One region of the Metabacillus sp. Hm71 genome, then DNA from elsewhere that is predicted to be linked to it. Evidence: riboswitches for the same ligand, from Rfam matches in the RefSeq annotation. Region 1 holds a riboswitch; the other holds the start of a gene.
The links. A riboswitch is a leader RNA that binds a small molecule or an ion and turns the genes downstream of it on or off. The one in region 1 is predicted to bind lysine.
Positions count from the first base shown of each region.

Region 2: another riboswitch for lysine. It lies ahead of ACSVDH_RS20860 (aspartate kinase); the one in region 1 lies ahead of dapA (4-hydroxy-tetrahydrodipicolinate synthase).

Region 1 covers NZ_CM200278.1:2,975,328-2,983,250, forward strand. Annotated here, with positions in the region: gene ACSVDH_RS14440 (chitobiase/beta-hexosaminidase C-terminal domain-containing protein) at 1-1,436, opposite strand, end outside; gene ACSVDH_RS14445 (anti-repressor SinI family protein) at 2,077-2,196, shown strand; gene ACSVDH_RS14450 (SRPBCC family protein) at 2,238-2,672, opposite strand; partial or broken gene ACSVDH_RS14455 (LLM class flavin-dependent oxidoreductase) at 2,765-3,418, opposite strand; lysine riboswitch at 3,705-3,883, shown strand; gene dapA (4-hydroxy-tetrahydrodipicolinate synthase) at 4,013-4,903, shown strand; gene ACSVDH_RS14465 (bifunctional metallophosphatase/5'-nucleotidase) at 4,934-6,703, opposite strand; gene ACSVDH_RS14470 (hypothetical protein) at 6,984-7,115, opposite strand; gene abc-f (ribosomal protection-like ABC-F family protein) at 7,244-7,923, opposite strand, start outside.
Region 2 covers NZ_CM200278.1:4,203,254-4,211,176, reverse strand. Annotated here, with positions in the region: gene ACSVDH_RS20885 (enoyl-CoA hydratase) at 1-473, shown strand, start outside; gene ACSVDH_RS20880 (electron transfer flavoprotein subunit beta/FixA family protein) at 525-1,298, shown strand; gene ACSVDH_RS20875 (electron transfer flavoprotein subunit alpha/FixB family protein) at 1,346-2,323, shown strand; gene trxA (thioredoxin) at 2,482-2,796, shown strand; gene uvrC (excinuclease ABC subunit UvrC) at 3,020-4,792, shown strand; lysine riboswitch at 4,872-5,053, shown strand; gene ACSVDH_RS20860 (aspartate kinase) at 5,198-6,427, shown strand; gene ACSVDH_RS20855 (YslB family protein) at 6,486-6,947, opposite strand; gene ACSVDH_RS20850 (succinate dehydrogenase cytochrome b558 subunit) at 7,494-7,923, shown strand, end outside.

The sequences.
Region 1 (7,923 bases):
TTTACTTCATAATGATGGACCATTTGATCATCCTTAGCTTGTACAAAAATTAAATTAGGCACAGCATCTAGATTTTCAACTTTGAGTTCACTGTCGCGATTGAATTGAGGTGCGACTTTATTTCGATTTTCAGGTGTATACTTGAAATTTCTTTTTATTTCTTCATTCGTTTTTCCCTTCAACTCGATAACCCATTTTTCCCCGGCAGTTGCCCCAGCACTTTTGAATGGTGGTTGAGGAGAAGCTGACCATTTACCGCCTGCATAAATATCACCATAATCTGCATTCAACGAGACCCTATCTACCTCTACTCGATCCTTATAAACCTCAATAAACAGGGCTTGTGATACAGGGAATTCAAATCTGCCAGCTAAACCTGTTTCAGTGACAGATTGGTATCCGTGATCAGACTCTATGTAAGACATAGACCCAAGATTAAGAGAAGTAAAGTCTTTTTGATAGATCGAACGGTCATCGTTAAGATTAAGATGTGAATGACCTGAAAGAGTGATGACTTGCGGATAATCCTTTAAGTCAATGTTAAGATTTGGATTTGAAGCCTGTTGTCCATCCATCACTGTATTAGATATCGGTTGATGCACGTTTACAAATATAGGTTTATGTCTGTTTTTAGGATCAGATGTAATTTCAGCTAACCTGTTTTTTAACCAATTTCTTTGTTCAAGATCTGAATTGTAATTATTGCCATTTAAAAAGAAGAAAGGGTACCCGCCAATTTGAGTTTCATAGTATCCATTCTTTTGACTTGTAAACCATTCAGCCGGGTAGTGCTCTTGTATTTTCGCAACACTTGCATCATGGTTTCCGATAGCCAATTGTACTTTTGTATCCGTCATCTTTTTTCTTTTTAGGTTATCTAGAAATATTTCTTTTACCATTTTATGATCATTCGGTTTATCAAAACCATTGTCATTTATCATATCTCCGACTGACAAGATGGCATCCGGTTGCGGGAAGATTGACGCAATTGTATCAAAAAAACTTGCATATCTTGCATCAGCTGTTTCATGTGCACCAACATGCACATCGGACATGGCGACAAATTGAAGCAATGGTTTTTCTTTGGTCTTTATGATGTATGAAAAGGTTGCAGGTTTACTAGATGCACCTTTTTTTATAGCAATAACACTTAGATTTGTTGTTTCATTAATAATTATAGGCTTATTCTTTTTATATTTTTTGCTATTTTTATTTGGTAAAGTTCCGTCAAGAGTATAGTAGATATCAGCATTTTTCGTTTCCGTACTGAGTGATACGACCTTTGTATGATCATAGCGGCCACTAGGCTCTGAAGCTTTAGGTGTTTCTACAATCTCAACCTTCTCGTTAGCATAAGTAATATTTGAGGTTAGTAAAGCTGAAAAGACGACAGCAATTGCAATAAGTATGGGTAAGAAGTTCCTTGTTAATATCAAAATGATTCCTCCTATAAAATAGTTTTCCAATAAGAACTTACAACTTGCAAATTTCTATATGCACAACCGCCTTTTTCCTTACCAATTTAGCTTGTGAATACCAGCTATAATAACAAAATGATCATTACTATTTACTCCCACCTCCTAAAAGTCACAAAAAAGCACACGAAATAATATTGTTTTAATTATTTTTGTGTGCTTTTAATTGTATTTTAAGAATCAAATATTAATTGAAAATCCATTTTTTATTAATATTTTGTAAAAAAAGCAAAAGATGGTATGAAGTGATTCTTTCTTTATTTAGGAAACAATCCTTCTTGCAAAAGAAATAGCGCTGATATACAAGGCAAAACATCCTGCCGTTGTCAGAGGTTATAACGAAAATATTCTTTTAAGAGGTTGTTTGGAAAAGGAATGAGTGAAGGGTTTTAAAAACTTAACATAGGGAGGAATCCATACTCAAAACGATTGAAATGAAAGTTTGGAAGAACCAGCTGATTAGGGATTGCCGAATCATGTAATGACCTATTAAAAAAGATCAATATTTTTTGTCGAACAAAAAATATTGATCTTTTTTTGCTAGTACTTAATAATAATGATTAAGAACTTAGTCCTTAAAGAAGGTTAGGAGAATCTATCTATGCGTACATATGAAAGTCTTGATGAAGAATGGGTAGAATTAATTTTACAAGCATTAGAAATTGGCATAACTGCTGATCAAATTCAAAATTTCTTTCACAATCCTCAGAGACTTACATAAGTCTTTTTTTCTCATCAAATAAACAGGTCCAATATTTGTGATTATTTAGCTAATCCTGATCTTAATCCAGACACTCCAAATTCTAAATACCCCTTTAAACAAGTCAGCATAAATACCCAGCCTTCTTTATTATCTAGCATCTTTTGCAGTAACTCTGGGTCATTTTCATTAAACCCTTCTTCTGTAATTTCAATTATGGTTCTTGAATGATCGATCTCATTCAGTAATATTGTAACAACATGTTCCTCCTCAGCCTGTCCCCACTTGAACACGATTTGTTTATTTTCCTCAACCGCAACAATGTCTATTTGTGCTTCTGCTTGATAAATATCATAGACCAAAGTAATGGTTTTACCTGGCTCCCATCTTTCAGAGCTTGCTGAGAACCAAAAGTTACCAATTTTTGAAGGGTCGACGAAGGCTTCAAATACTTCATTAGCAGGTTTGTTAATAGTAAAGGTTGTGATATTGTTCATATGTTCATCCGCTCTCTTTCTATGTAATAAAAACATCAAAGTGGTTACCCTAATTTGAATGGTTTATACCTTTATGTCAAAAATATAATCTCTTAAAATTTCTCGATGCTCTCTTCTTTCCGCTTGGAAATTTCTTTACGTACGATTGGCGCAACTTTTTTTCCTAATAGCTCGATTGCTCTCATCACTTCATTATGCGGCATCGAGCCAACGGGTACATGCAGCATAATGCGTGTGATCCCTACGTTTTTGCGAAGGTGAATGATTTTAGCGGCAACGGCAACCGTCTTTGGGTCGCCTACATACAACGCTCCATCAAAGCTACGAGCGGCCTCAAAGCTTGAGCGGTCATATTGCCCCCACCCGCGCTCTTTTCCTAATATGTTCATGACCTGCTGGGTCGACGGGAAAAACTTGTCGGCAGCTGTTTCAGTGTCCTCGGCCATGAAGCCATGTGAATGAGATGCTACTGGGAGCTTTGATGGCTCATGCCCAGCGTGTTTAGCGGCCTTTTTATAAAGCTGGACGAGCGGCGCAAACTGTGCCGGTCAGATAATGGCAAGAACTAACGGCAATCCTAAGAGACCTGTACGGATAATTGATTCCGTATTACCGCCGCTGCCGATCCATACGGGAAGAGGATGTTGAACAGGCCGCGGGTACACGCCTAAATTTTAAATGGCCGGGCGATGCCCGCCTTTCCAGGTCACTTTTTCAGATTCACGAATTTTTAATAATAACTCGAGCAAGTACCTATTCCTATCTCCACTAATAGCCCCCTTTATATGTATTTGTTTTATTCATTGCTTAATAGACTTTATCACCATCTTACCTGATTCATCCTGACAAAACAAAGGTTTAACTCCTTGGAAATATGCACACTACGGAGCCCTTATGATCTCTTCCTTTCGTTTAACTCTTTACTATTCTTTTACAATTATTATGGACTTCTTAACAGAAAATCCTTGTAAGAGAAGGAAGTTCATGATATATTACCAATAATTAAATTTTTCTTATTTCAATACTTTTTGAAGTGAGGATAGAGGTGCAAAGTTCATGAGTACACATTCTGAGGAGAATGAGATCCTGTGATGATTGTGGAAAGGGGAATTTGCCGAAGCAGAAAGAATCTCATGTTCTTGAAGCTGGTTCTGTTATTGAATAAATACAGAACTGTCATATAGGTCACTATATGGAGGGCTATCTTACGCACGGAAACGATATTTCTTGATATTGTCTCTACTGCAGCAGCGATTCCCCTCGTTGCTGCTTTTTTGCGTTTCTTTTTGAATGGCTCTAAACACCTATCCTTATAAAAATACGATAAAGGGTGTGAAGCTATGAATTTCGGGCAAGTACTAACAGCAATGGTTACCCCGTTTGATCAAAATGGCGAGGTAGATTTTAACGCAACAGAACAATTAGTTAATTATTTAATTGAAAATGGAACTGATGGACTTGTGATAACAGGTACAACTGGTGAGTCACCTACGTTAACAACCGAGGAAAAAGTCGAGTTTTTCAAGTTTGTTGTAAAGGTCGTAAATAAAAAAGTGCCGGTAATCGCAGGAACTGGATCTAATAATACGAAGGCATCGATCAGCTTAACGAGACTTGCGGAGGAAGCAGGAGTCGATGGGATTATGCTTGTGACTCCTTATTATAACAAGCCATCACAGGAAGGATTGTACCAACATTTCAAAGCAATTGCTGAAGCAACATCCTTGCCGGTCATGCTTTATAATATTCCTGGACGAAGTGTAGTGAATCTGTCTGTTGATACCATTGTTCTTCTTTCTAACATTGATAATATTGTCTCAATAAAGGAAGCGAGCGGTGATTTAGATGCGATGGCAGAGATCATTAGCAAAACTCCTGAAAATTTTACGCTGTATAGTGGAGATGACGGCTTAACGCTTCCTGTTTTATCCATCGGCGGAACTGGTATTGTCTCGGTTGCTTCCCACATCATCGGCAATGAGATGCAGGAAATGATCAATCATTTTAAAAATGGTGATGTTCAGCAAGCGGCATCCTTGCATCGCAAGCTGCTCCCGGTTATGAACGCATTATTTGCAGCGCCAAACCCAACGCCGGTCAAAGAGGCATTAAATATGATTGGTGTCAATGTTGGCGGGGTTCGCTTACCCATGATTCCTTTGAACAATGGTGAAAAAGCAGTGCTGATAGAGACATTAGAAGCTAGTAAATTGGTGACGATTGTAAAGTAGGATGTAGAGGGTGAAATAATTCACCCTCTATTAGTTAATTTGTTGAATTCTCCCCTCGATTTGTGCAACAAACGGATGTTTCATTGATTTGATATAATCAACAAGTGCATCTACATCAACTGCTCCAGTTTTTCGATTTTTCCCTTTACGGAAGCCTGTAAAGTTGTCCCCTCCTCCAGCTAAGAAAGCATTGGCAACAACTGTGTAGCTTTTGTTGGGATCCATATCTGATCTATCAGGCAGCTGCATGGAAATGATTTTAGCTCCTGCAGGCTGGTTCGCATCCCAAGTATACGTGAACCCAGAGATTTGGAGCATTTTCGTCCTGCTTGCTTGCCATTGTTGATTCAATATCTTTTGAATTTGTTGCCCTGTTAAACTCATTTTAATTAAATTGTTTTTAAAGGGTTGGACAACATATAATTGCCCCCATGTCACTTCTCCAGCATCCAAGTCTGCCCTGATTCCTCCTGGGTTCATTAATGCAATATCCGCCTTCATTGCCTCGCGCTGGGCATCTGCAATGAAATTGCCCAATGCAGATTCGCCGTTTTCATTTTGCGCAGCTGTGATCGAAGTTTCAGCTGTCCCGATGACACGACTTACAATCGGTTCTATTTTCTCTTCATATTTCTCAATCATCTGCTTTGTCTCAGGGTGTGGCGAGATCCCTTCTTGGTAAACCGTAACAATTTCAGATCGCTTCCCAACAATGTCACCTGTTTGCGGATCTATTTCAATATCAACATCAGAAAAAGCTGTACCATATGAATAAGATTGAACCAATAGTTTTCCATCAACAAAAGCATTTAAATAGGCATGATTATGACCGCCAAAAATAATATCGACTTCATCATCAACCGTTTTTGCTATATTAACGATTTCTCCTGTTGCTTGCTCGCCATTATCCTTTGATGTTCCAGGGTTATGTGCAAGGACGATAATTGCTTTAACACCTTGTTCTTTTAACTCTGCAGCAGCCTTGTTTATGGATTCTGCTTCATCAAGAAATGTAATTCCTTCCACACCGCTTGGTACAACTAAGCTTGGCGTGTCTGTTGTTACAACTCCGATAAATCCAAGCTTCATCCCATTGTTTTTTAAAATTTTATATGGAGGGAGAATGGTTTTACCTGTTTTTTTATCAATCACATTTGCCGCTACCCACGGAAATTGAGAACCAGCAAAATCCCCTGTTGCTTCATGTTTTCTTCCATTAATCAGCCGCAGCAGCTCTGTTATTCCTTTATCAAATTCATGATTTCCAACTGTTCCAATTGTAATGTTTATTGTATTTAAAAATTCAATTGTTGGCTCATCCTGCAGTAATAAGGAAATCGGCGGACTGGCTCCAATCATATCACCAACATGTACGAATAATGTGTTTTTATTTTCGTGAGCACGCTGCAATAAATAGGCTGCAAGATAATCCGCACGTCCTGCAGGCTTGCCATTGACTTGTCTGGTGACATTTAATTGACCGTGCAAATCATTAATCCCAAGTAGCTGGATTTGCTTGTATTGCGGGTTTTCTTTCTCTTTATTGCGATTGAGTGGCAGCTCGGGACGTCGTTCGATATGGCCATGATAATTTTTTGAAAGGCCCTGTTCATTGTCGTTATAAGTTTTTGAGGCTTGATATTGTTGATTGACTTGTTGGGAGGATTGGCTAGTTTTTAAATCAATATTTGCTAGGTTTTTATTTTTTTGTTGATTGTCTATTGTACGGTTAAAAGCATTGAAGCCAAATAAAGTAAAAAATGAGAGGGTTAGTAATATAGTGTATAGATATTTTTTCATCGGGTCCTCCGTGTATGATTGAAGCTCGTACAATATTTAATTTCTATTGTTATTTTTTGAATTTTGGTTGATTTCATACTTGAATTTTCAGGTCGGTTAATAGCTTATCAAGGTGATAAGCGAGTAGACACTTAGTAGCAGTGTCCTATTTCCATTCATTTTTTTACCATACGTTTTATGATTAGTATTTTTATCCGAACGGAAAATAAAAAGGAAATCCATTGCTATGATATGGATTTCCATTATGGGTCACATGTAATATTTATCACAAGTTACCAGCTTATCGATTTTGCTGCTTCTGATCAGTTTGTTTCTTTTGAGCATGTTGCTTCGTATTCATCGTTTCGTCAAGAGCTTGATCCACATTACCTGTAAAGTTGATTTGCTGCTCTGGAATTCCTTGTTTTTTCATTCGAATAATCCCTCCCTTCCTTCCATTAGTATCCTCGTGCTAGTGAGGATACATGTATTGCACTTTTTAAGAGTAGTATTGAGCTAAAATGGGGAATCATGTATCGATTCCCCTTTCATTTTAGAAAGTCATAACATGCTCTGCAAATTTCGCTTTCTATCCATATACGTCACTAGTTCTTTATCTATTCGGTCATATTCTTCAGTACCCGCCGACAGATAACCGATTTTTCCTAGTAGCTCTGTGATTTTTGTTTCAATGAGTGCCAATTCTTCGTGTACATTTTGTTCTTTTCGTGTATACTTGTTCTTTTTTCGTTCTTTATACTCCTTTAATCCCATTTCAATTTGTTGAATTTTATAATTGTCAATTATTAATAATTTCGTACACAGTTTTTCAATCAAGTACCTGTCATGTGAAACGATCAAAAGTGTGCCAGTATACGTACTGAGGGTTCTTTCCAGCTCTTCCCTGCTTGGCAAATCTAAATGGTTTGTGGGTTCATCTAAAATTAGCAGGTCATATTCCATCAGAATCATATAGATAAGCTTGATTCGTGTCCGTTCACCAAGACTCAATTGAGAAATCGTTTTTTCAAGGATTTCTTGCTGAATGCCCATATTGGCAAAAAGCGTTCTGGCTTTCGTTTCCTGTTGTCGACCTTTAAGATCAAGATATTGTAATGGTGTTTTTTCACCAGGTAGGTCACTTACATCCTGCGAAAGATAAGCCACTTTCGTCGATTCGCTTATCCAAAGCGTGCCTTTCGTAAGGGTTTCTTCCTCAAGCAGGATTTTGATAAACGTCG
Region 2 (7,923 bases), 1.2 Mb from region 1:
TACATGGCGCTGCCTTAGGCGGGGGGCTGGAACTAGCCATGTCATGTCATATTCGCCTAGTTACAGAAAATGCCAAGCTTGGCCTGCCGGAACTCCAGCTTGGCATTATTCCAGGCTTTGGCGGTACGCAAAGACTCCCAAAATATATTGGAACAGGCCGTGCATTAGAAATGATGCTAACAAGTGAACCGATTACAGGAGCCGAAGCTGTAAAGCTGGGACTTGCTAACCACTCCTTTCCAGAGGAAAGCCTTCTTGAAGAAGCGAAAAAGCTTGCAGCAAAATTCGCACAAAAAAGTCCTCTTTCTGTCAAGGCGGTGATTGAACTGCTTCATACCAGTAAAACATCAGTATACGAAGCAGGGATGAAACAAGAGGCTGAAAGCTTTGGTGAGATTTTTGAAAGTGCTGATGCGAAAGAGGGGATTTCAGCATTTATTGAAAAACGCAAACCAACTTTCAAGGGGAACTAGCATATAAGGAATTGCTTCAAAAATACTTAATGACACATGGGGGAATGGGAAATGAATATTTTTGTTTTGATGAAAAGAACATTTGACACTGAAGAGAAAATCGTCGTTTCTAATGGCCAAATTCAAGAGGATGGCGCCGAATTTATTATAAACCCGTATGATGAATATGCAATTGAAGAGGCAATACAGCTGCGAGATGCAAATGGCGGGGAAGTTACAGTTGTCACAATCGGCGGGGAAGAGTCTGAAAAACAACTGCGTACGGCTTTAGCGATGGGCTGTGATAAAGCGGTTTTAATTAATATAGAAGATGATGTAGAAGCCGGTGATCAATTTACAACTTCAAAAATTTTAGCAGAGTATCTTAAAGAGCAAGATTTTGATCTTATTCTCGGAGGGAATGTAGCTATTGATGGCGGATCGGGACAGGTTGGTCCACGATTAGCCGAATTATTAAACATCCCATATGTAACAACAATTACAAAGCTTGATATTGATGGGGAAGACGTGACGATTGTTCGTGATGTTGAAGGGGATTCTGAAGTTATCGAAACAACTTTGCCATTATTAGTAACAGCACAACAGGGACTAAATGAGCCGCGATACCCATCGTTGCCTGGTATTATGAAGGCAAAGAAAAAACCGCTTGATGAGCTTGAATTAGATGATCTTGATCTGGATGAAGATGATATTGAAGCAAAAACAAAAACAATTGAAATTTTCTTACCTCCAAAAAAAGAAGCAGGGAAGGTTTTACAAGGAGAGTTAGAAGATCAAGTAAAAGAACTGGTATCACTTCTTCGCAACGAAGCAAAGGTAATTTAACAGGGAGAATGAATCGGATCAAATGATCAGAACAGGGGGAAAAATAAATGGGTAGAAAAGTTCTTGTATTAAGTGAAGTTCGCGATCAAGCATTGCGTAATGTATCTTTTGAGGCGATTGCAGCAGGGAAAACCATTTCTGAAGGGGGAGAAGTGGTTGCCGTATTAATGGGGGAAAATGTTGCATCTTTATCAACAGAACTCATTCAATATGGTGCAGACCGGGTAGTAACGGTTGAAAATGATAAACTTCGAACGTATACACCTGATGGATATGCCCAAGCTCTTTTAGCTGTCATTCAAAATGAACATCCAGAAGGCATTGTATTCGGCCATACTGCGTTAGGGAAGGATTTATCACCAAAAATTGCAGCAAAATTAAACACAGGTTTGGTTTCTGATGCAACAGCTATCGAAGTGGCAGGAGGAAATGTCGTATTTACACGACCTATTTATTCAGGAAAAGCATTTGAAAAGAAAATTGTCACAGATGGCATCATATTTGCTACAATTCGTCCAAATAATATTGCTCCACTTCCAAAAGATGAAACGAGAAACGGAACATCCAGCTCCCTATCAGTAGATATTAAAGATTTACGAACCATTGTAAAAGAGGTTGTACGAAAAGCTTCTGAAGGGGTCGATTTATCAGAAGCAAAGGTAGTAATTGCTGGCGGACGCGGGGTCAAAAGTGAGGATGGCTTTAAGCCATTAAAGGAATTGGCCGAGGTGTTAGGTGGTGCTGTCGGAGCTTCGCGCGGAGCATGTGATGCTGATTACTGTGATTATTCATTGCAAATCGGGCAAACAGGTAAGGTCGTAACACCAGACTTATATATTGCTTGCGGTATCTCAGGAGCGATTCAGCATTTAGCTGGTATGTCAAATTCCAAAGTCATTGTAGCGATTAACAAGGATCCGGAAGCAAATATTTTTAAAGTTGCAGATTATGGAATCGTCGGTGATTTATTTGAAGTCGTTCCGCTCTTAACAGAGGAGTTTAAAAAACTTAAAATTCATACTTAATATGGGAGGCACGCAAATGCGTGCTTTTCGTATGATAAAAACAATGTTTCGATAGCGAAACATTGGGAAAAGTAATAGAGAAGCAAATTGTTAGCTTACTTCGATTGTGAGTGCTATACTTTAAACATATTTTACCCTACAAATTAGGAGGAATTACAATGGCAATAACAAATGTAACAGATCAAACATTTTCAAGTGAAACAAACGAAGGGGTCGTATTAGTAGACTTCTGGGCACCATGGTGCGGACCTTGTAAGATGATTGCTCCGGTTCTTGAAGAACTTGATTCAGATATGGGAGATAAAGTGAAAATCGTAAAAGTTGATGTCGACGAAAACCAAGAAACTGCAGGTAAATTCGGCGTAATGAGCATCCCGACTTTACTTGTCTTAAAAAACGGAGAAGTAGTTGACAAAGCCGTTGGCTACCAACCAAAAGAAGCATTAGCTGAAGTTTTAAACAAGCATGTATAAAAATGAGGATTGACTTTTGTCAGTCCTTTTTTTTATTCCTTAGGAAATCATTACTCGTAATTCGACTATTTAACATAGGACGAATGAGAGGAGACATGATAAAATAGTTGTAACAACAAATAGGCAGTAATCCGCCATGGTAAATTATCATTATACTGGGGGATTACTGCCTATTTAAGAGAAGTAAAAGTCTTAAACAAAATAGTTAGGAGAGTGTTTGCTAGTGAAGGAACAAATAAAGGAAAAGCTTGCACTTCTTCCTGATCAGCCAGGCTGCTATATCATGAAGGATCGCCAAGGAACCGTTATTTATGTCGGTAAGGCAAAAGTGCTTAAGAACCGGGTTCGTTCTTATTTTACAGGTTCCCATGATGGAAAAACACTGCGTTTAGTCAATGAAATTGTTGATTTTGAATATATTGTCACTTCCTCTAACTTAGAAGCCCTGATACTGGAGTTAAATCTCATTAAAAAATATGATCCAAAATATAATGTAATGTTGAAGGATGATAAAACATATCCGTTTATTCAAATTACAAATGAACGTCATCCGCGTTTACTTGTCACTAGAAAAGTAAAAAGAAATAAAGGGAAGTATTTCGGACCATATCCCAATGTACAATCTGCCCGTGAGACGATAAAATTGCTGGATCGACTGTACCCGTTAAGAAAATGCTCAACACTGCCTGATCGTGTTTGCCTTTATTATCATATGGGACAATGTCTTGCACCCTGTGTAAATGATGTATCAGAAGAAACAAACCGGCAAATGGTTGAGGAAATTACTAAGTTTTTAAATGGCGGATATAAAAAAATAAAAGAAGATTTAACTGAAAAAATGGTGAAGGCTTCTGAGGAATTAGAATTTGAGCGAGCAAAAGAATATCGGGACCAAATCCTGCATATAGAAGCAACAATGGAAAAGCAAAAAATGACGTTAAATGACCATGTGGACCGCGATGTATTCGGCTATGCTTATGATAAAGGCTGGATGTGTGTGCAAGTCTTTTTTATTCGTCAAGGTAAACTAATTGAACGTGATGTTTCCATGTTTCCGATTTATGACAGCCCAGAACAGGAGTTTTTAACCTTTTTAGGACAATTTTATTCAAAGGCCAATCATTTTGTGCCAAAGGAAATTTTACTGCCAGATAGTATTGAAGTGGATGTTGTTGAACAGCTATTGGATGTAAAAACACTCCAACCGAAGCGCGGCCAAAAGAAAGATTTAATTTTATTGGCACATAAGAATGCAAAAATAGCATTAAAAGAAAAGTTTCAGCTAATCGAAAGAGATGAGGAGAGAACGATTAAAGCTGTCGAAAATCTTGGGGATAAGCTGGGTATTCATACCCCCCACCGTATAGAAGCCTTTGATAACTCAAATATACAAGGAGCAGACCCTGTTTCAGCAATGGTTGTATTTGAAGATGGTAAGCCATCCAAAAAGCATTATCGTAAATATAAAATTAAAGGTGTTAAAGGCCCTGATGACTATGAATCGATGAGAGAGGTTGTAAGACGGCGTTATAGCCGTGTTCTAAAAGAAGAGCTTCCTTTACCAGATTTAGTGATTATTGATGGGGGGAAAGGACACTTAGCTGCGGCTCAAGATGTATTAGAAAACGAGCTGGGGATTGATATTCCCATTGCAGGTTTAGTGAAAGATGATAAGCATCGCACATCAGAGCTGATCATCGGCTCCCCGCCTGAAATGATTCAACTTGAAAGAAATAGTCAGGAATTTTATCTACTGCAAAGAATTCAAGATGAAGTCCATCGCTTTGCGATCACCTTTCATCGTCAGATACGTGGGAAAAATGCCTTCCATTCCGTTTTAGATGATATACCTGGTGTAGGGGAAAAAAGAAAGAAAGCACTGCTAAAGCATTTTGGTTCCTTAAAAAAAATGAAGGAAGCTGGCGTTGAAGAGTTTAGGGAAGCCGGTATGCCTGAAAGCATTGCTATGCAAATCATTGAAGCCTTAAAAGAGTAGGGAATGAATGATGCTTGCGTTTTTAAAAAAAGTTTGGTAATGTAATAAGTAATTTCATACTATGATCGTTAGTTTGTTAAATGATGGTAGAGGTGCGAACTTCAAGAGTAACCAGGTTGAGGAGGAATGGTCTCCAATGACAGCTGGTAAAAGGGGATGTTCGCCGAAGTGAGTAAGGCACCATTTGCTTTACTTGCTGGTTTTACATTTAATAGATGTAAAATTGTCAAGAAAGGGATTTCTTGGAGAGCTATCTCATTGTATAAAGACGAATTTTTTTCGTTTAGTTAGCAATGGGATGTTTTTGTCTCATTGCTTTTTTGTTTGTAAAAAATCATTTTATGGCTCTAACCTTCTAGCAGACATAATCCGATCATTGAAAAAAAACAGAAGGGTGAGGTAATTTTGGGTATTATTGTTCAAAAATTTGGTGGTACTTCTGTTGGCTCTGTTGAAAGAATTCTCAATGTAGCTAACCGTGTCATTCAAGAAAAAGAAAAAGGAAACGATGTAGTGGTTGTCGTCTCAGCGATGGGGAAATCTACAGATCAGCTTGTCGATCTGGCAAACCAAATTTCGGCAAAACCTAGTAAGCGGGAAATGGATATGCTACTCACTACAGGTGAACAAGTGACCATTTCTTTATTAGCAATGGCATTATTGGAAGAAGGATATGAGGCGATTTCTTTTACAGGATGGCAGGCAGGAATTGAAACAGAAGAACGCCATGGAAATGCAAGAATAACCAATATCAATCCAGATGTCATAAAAAAGGAATTGACTGCAGGGAAAATTGTAGTAGTGGCCGGCTTCCAAGGCGCATCAAATACTTTGCAAATTACCACTTTAGGCAGAGGCGGTTCTGATACAACAGCAGTAGCACTAGCAGCTGCTTTAAAAGCGGATCAATGCGATATATACACGGATGTAACAGGTGTATATACAACAGATCCACGATATGTAAAAGGTGCCAGAAAGCTTGACGCAATCTCATATGATGAAATGCTAGAGTTGGCAAATTTAGGTGCGGGAGTTTTACATCCGCGTGCGGTTGAGTTTGCGAAAAATTACAATATTCCATTAGAGGTTCGTTCAAGCATGGAAAATGAACGAGGAACGATCATAGAGGAGGAAGCAAAAATGGAGGAAAACCTAATTGTAAGAGGGATTGCGTTTGAGGATCAAGTAACAAGAGTGTCAGTTTTAGGACTGCCAAATGAATTAACAACACTATCTACGATTTTTTCAACATTAGCGAAGCATGGTTTGAATGTAGATATTATCATTCAGAATACGACAAGTGACAATAAAACAACGATTTCATTTTCGATTAAAACAGGCGATCTTGAGGATACGATTTCTATTCTTGAGCAACATAAGTCTGAGTTAAAATATGAACGAATTGAATCTGAATCAGGTCTTGCTAAAGTATCCATTGTCGGTTCAGGAATGGTTTCAAATCCTGGAGTTGCTGCTGAAATGTTCGCTGTCCTAGCTGAACAAGAAATTGAAGTGAAAATGGTTAGCACATCTGAGATTAAAGTATCTACAGTCATTTCCGGTGAGCATATGGTAACAGCGGTAGATATTCTTCACAGCGCCTTTGACCTTTCAAAAGTAACAGCAAGGGTATAACCAAATTAGGGCTGTCTCAAAATGGCATGACTCATTTTGAGACAGCATCATACTGCATTTAAAGTTTACGTTTGCTGCGTTTTCCGATGGTGACCTCATCAAGCAAATCTTTTTGGTCCCATTGTGCGATAAACATAACTTTGCCCGCACGTTTTTTGATTTGTTCATAGGTCTCAGTGATGTATTTGTTCATCAATTGCAACTGTTCGGCTATAAAACCAGCTTCCAGCTGAAACGTACAATCATCTGTTTTATTTAGTCTAATTGAAACGAGCTCTCCACTTAACTCAAATTCAACTTCATTTTTTTTATTATGTAGTAAAGTGAGATTTCCCCAACCTGCCGCTTCAAAAAAGTCTGCGAGCTCTTCGATTGATTGTACGGGATATTTACGAGCAATTCCTTTTCCAGCCCAATAGAGCATTTGCTGATGATCTTGTCCAAGAATATCTGGAAGCAGCACGTCTCTTAACAATTCCAAACTAAATGCTGGTACCTGAATTTCTTTTAATTCTTCCATTTTTACGAGTTCTAATTGTTTATTCACGGTATTCCCCTCTTTCTAAGCTTATTATATAACAAGTTCTGTACTGAAAAACATGTAATATTAAGTAAAATAGGTTTGTTTCAAATAAAAAAGCGGCAAAATCTATTTTTGATAGATTAAGTTTAGAAGGGGAGGGATAAATCAATTTTCGTTATCTCCTTACCGGGAGCCCAAACTTTATAATTTCTTGTATTTACATAGAGAATGTTGTTGGAGGACCACTATATTGATAAAATAAAATTAAATACGATAAGATTTGTCGAAAAATTAGAATTTATGAACACGTTTTCTTGACGCTCTTACTTTATGGGAGTAAAATGTATTTGTCACATTTAATCTGAATAGCTGGCAGAGGGTACATATATTGTCTGCCTGTTTACGCTCATTATTTTTTTCATATGGTCATTCGTATTTAAATTGATTAAAGTTTAACTTTATCAGGAAAAGATTAATGGGTGAACTTGAAGGCGTAGGTTTAAAAATTTGTAGGAGCATTATTGAAACTAGGGGGTAAGTTTAATGGCTGGAAACAGAGAGTTTGTGAATCGCAGACTGCACTCATTGCTAGGAGTAATTCCTGTAGGCCTCTTTTTAGTTCAGCACCTTGTTGTCAATCACTTTGCAACAAGAGGTGCAGAGGCATTTAACGAGGCAGCTCATTTTATGGAGATGCTTCCTTTTAGGTATCTGTTGGAAATTTTTGTTATTTTCCTTCCGCTTTTATACCATGCAATTTACGGAGTTTACATCGCTTTTACAGCTAAAAACAATGTAAGCAATTATGGTTTTCTGCGCAACTGGCTATTCATGCTTCAGCGTGTAACAGGTATTATTACCTTTATTTTTGTTGCATGGCATGTTTGGGAAACAAGAATAGCTGCTGCTTTTGGAGCGGAAGTAAACTATGATATGATGGCTTCCATTTTAAGCAGTCCTTTTATGCTAGCAT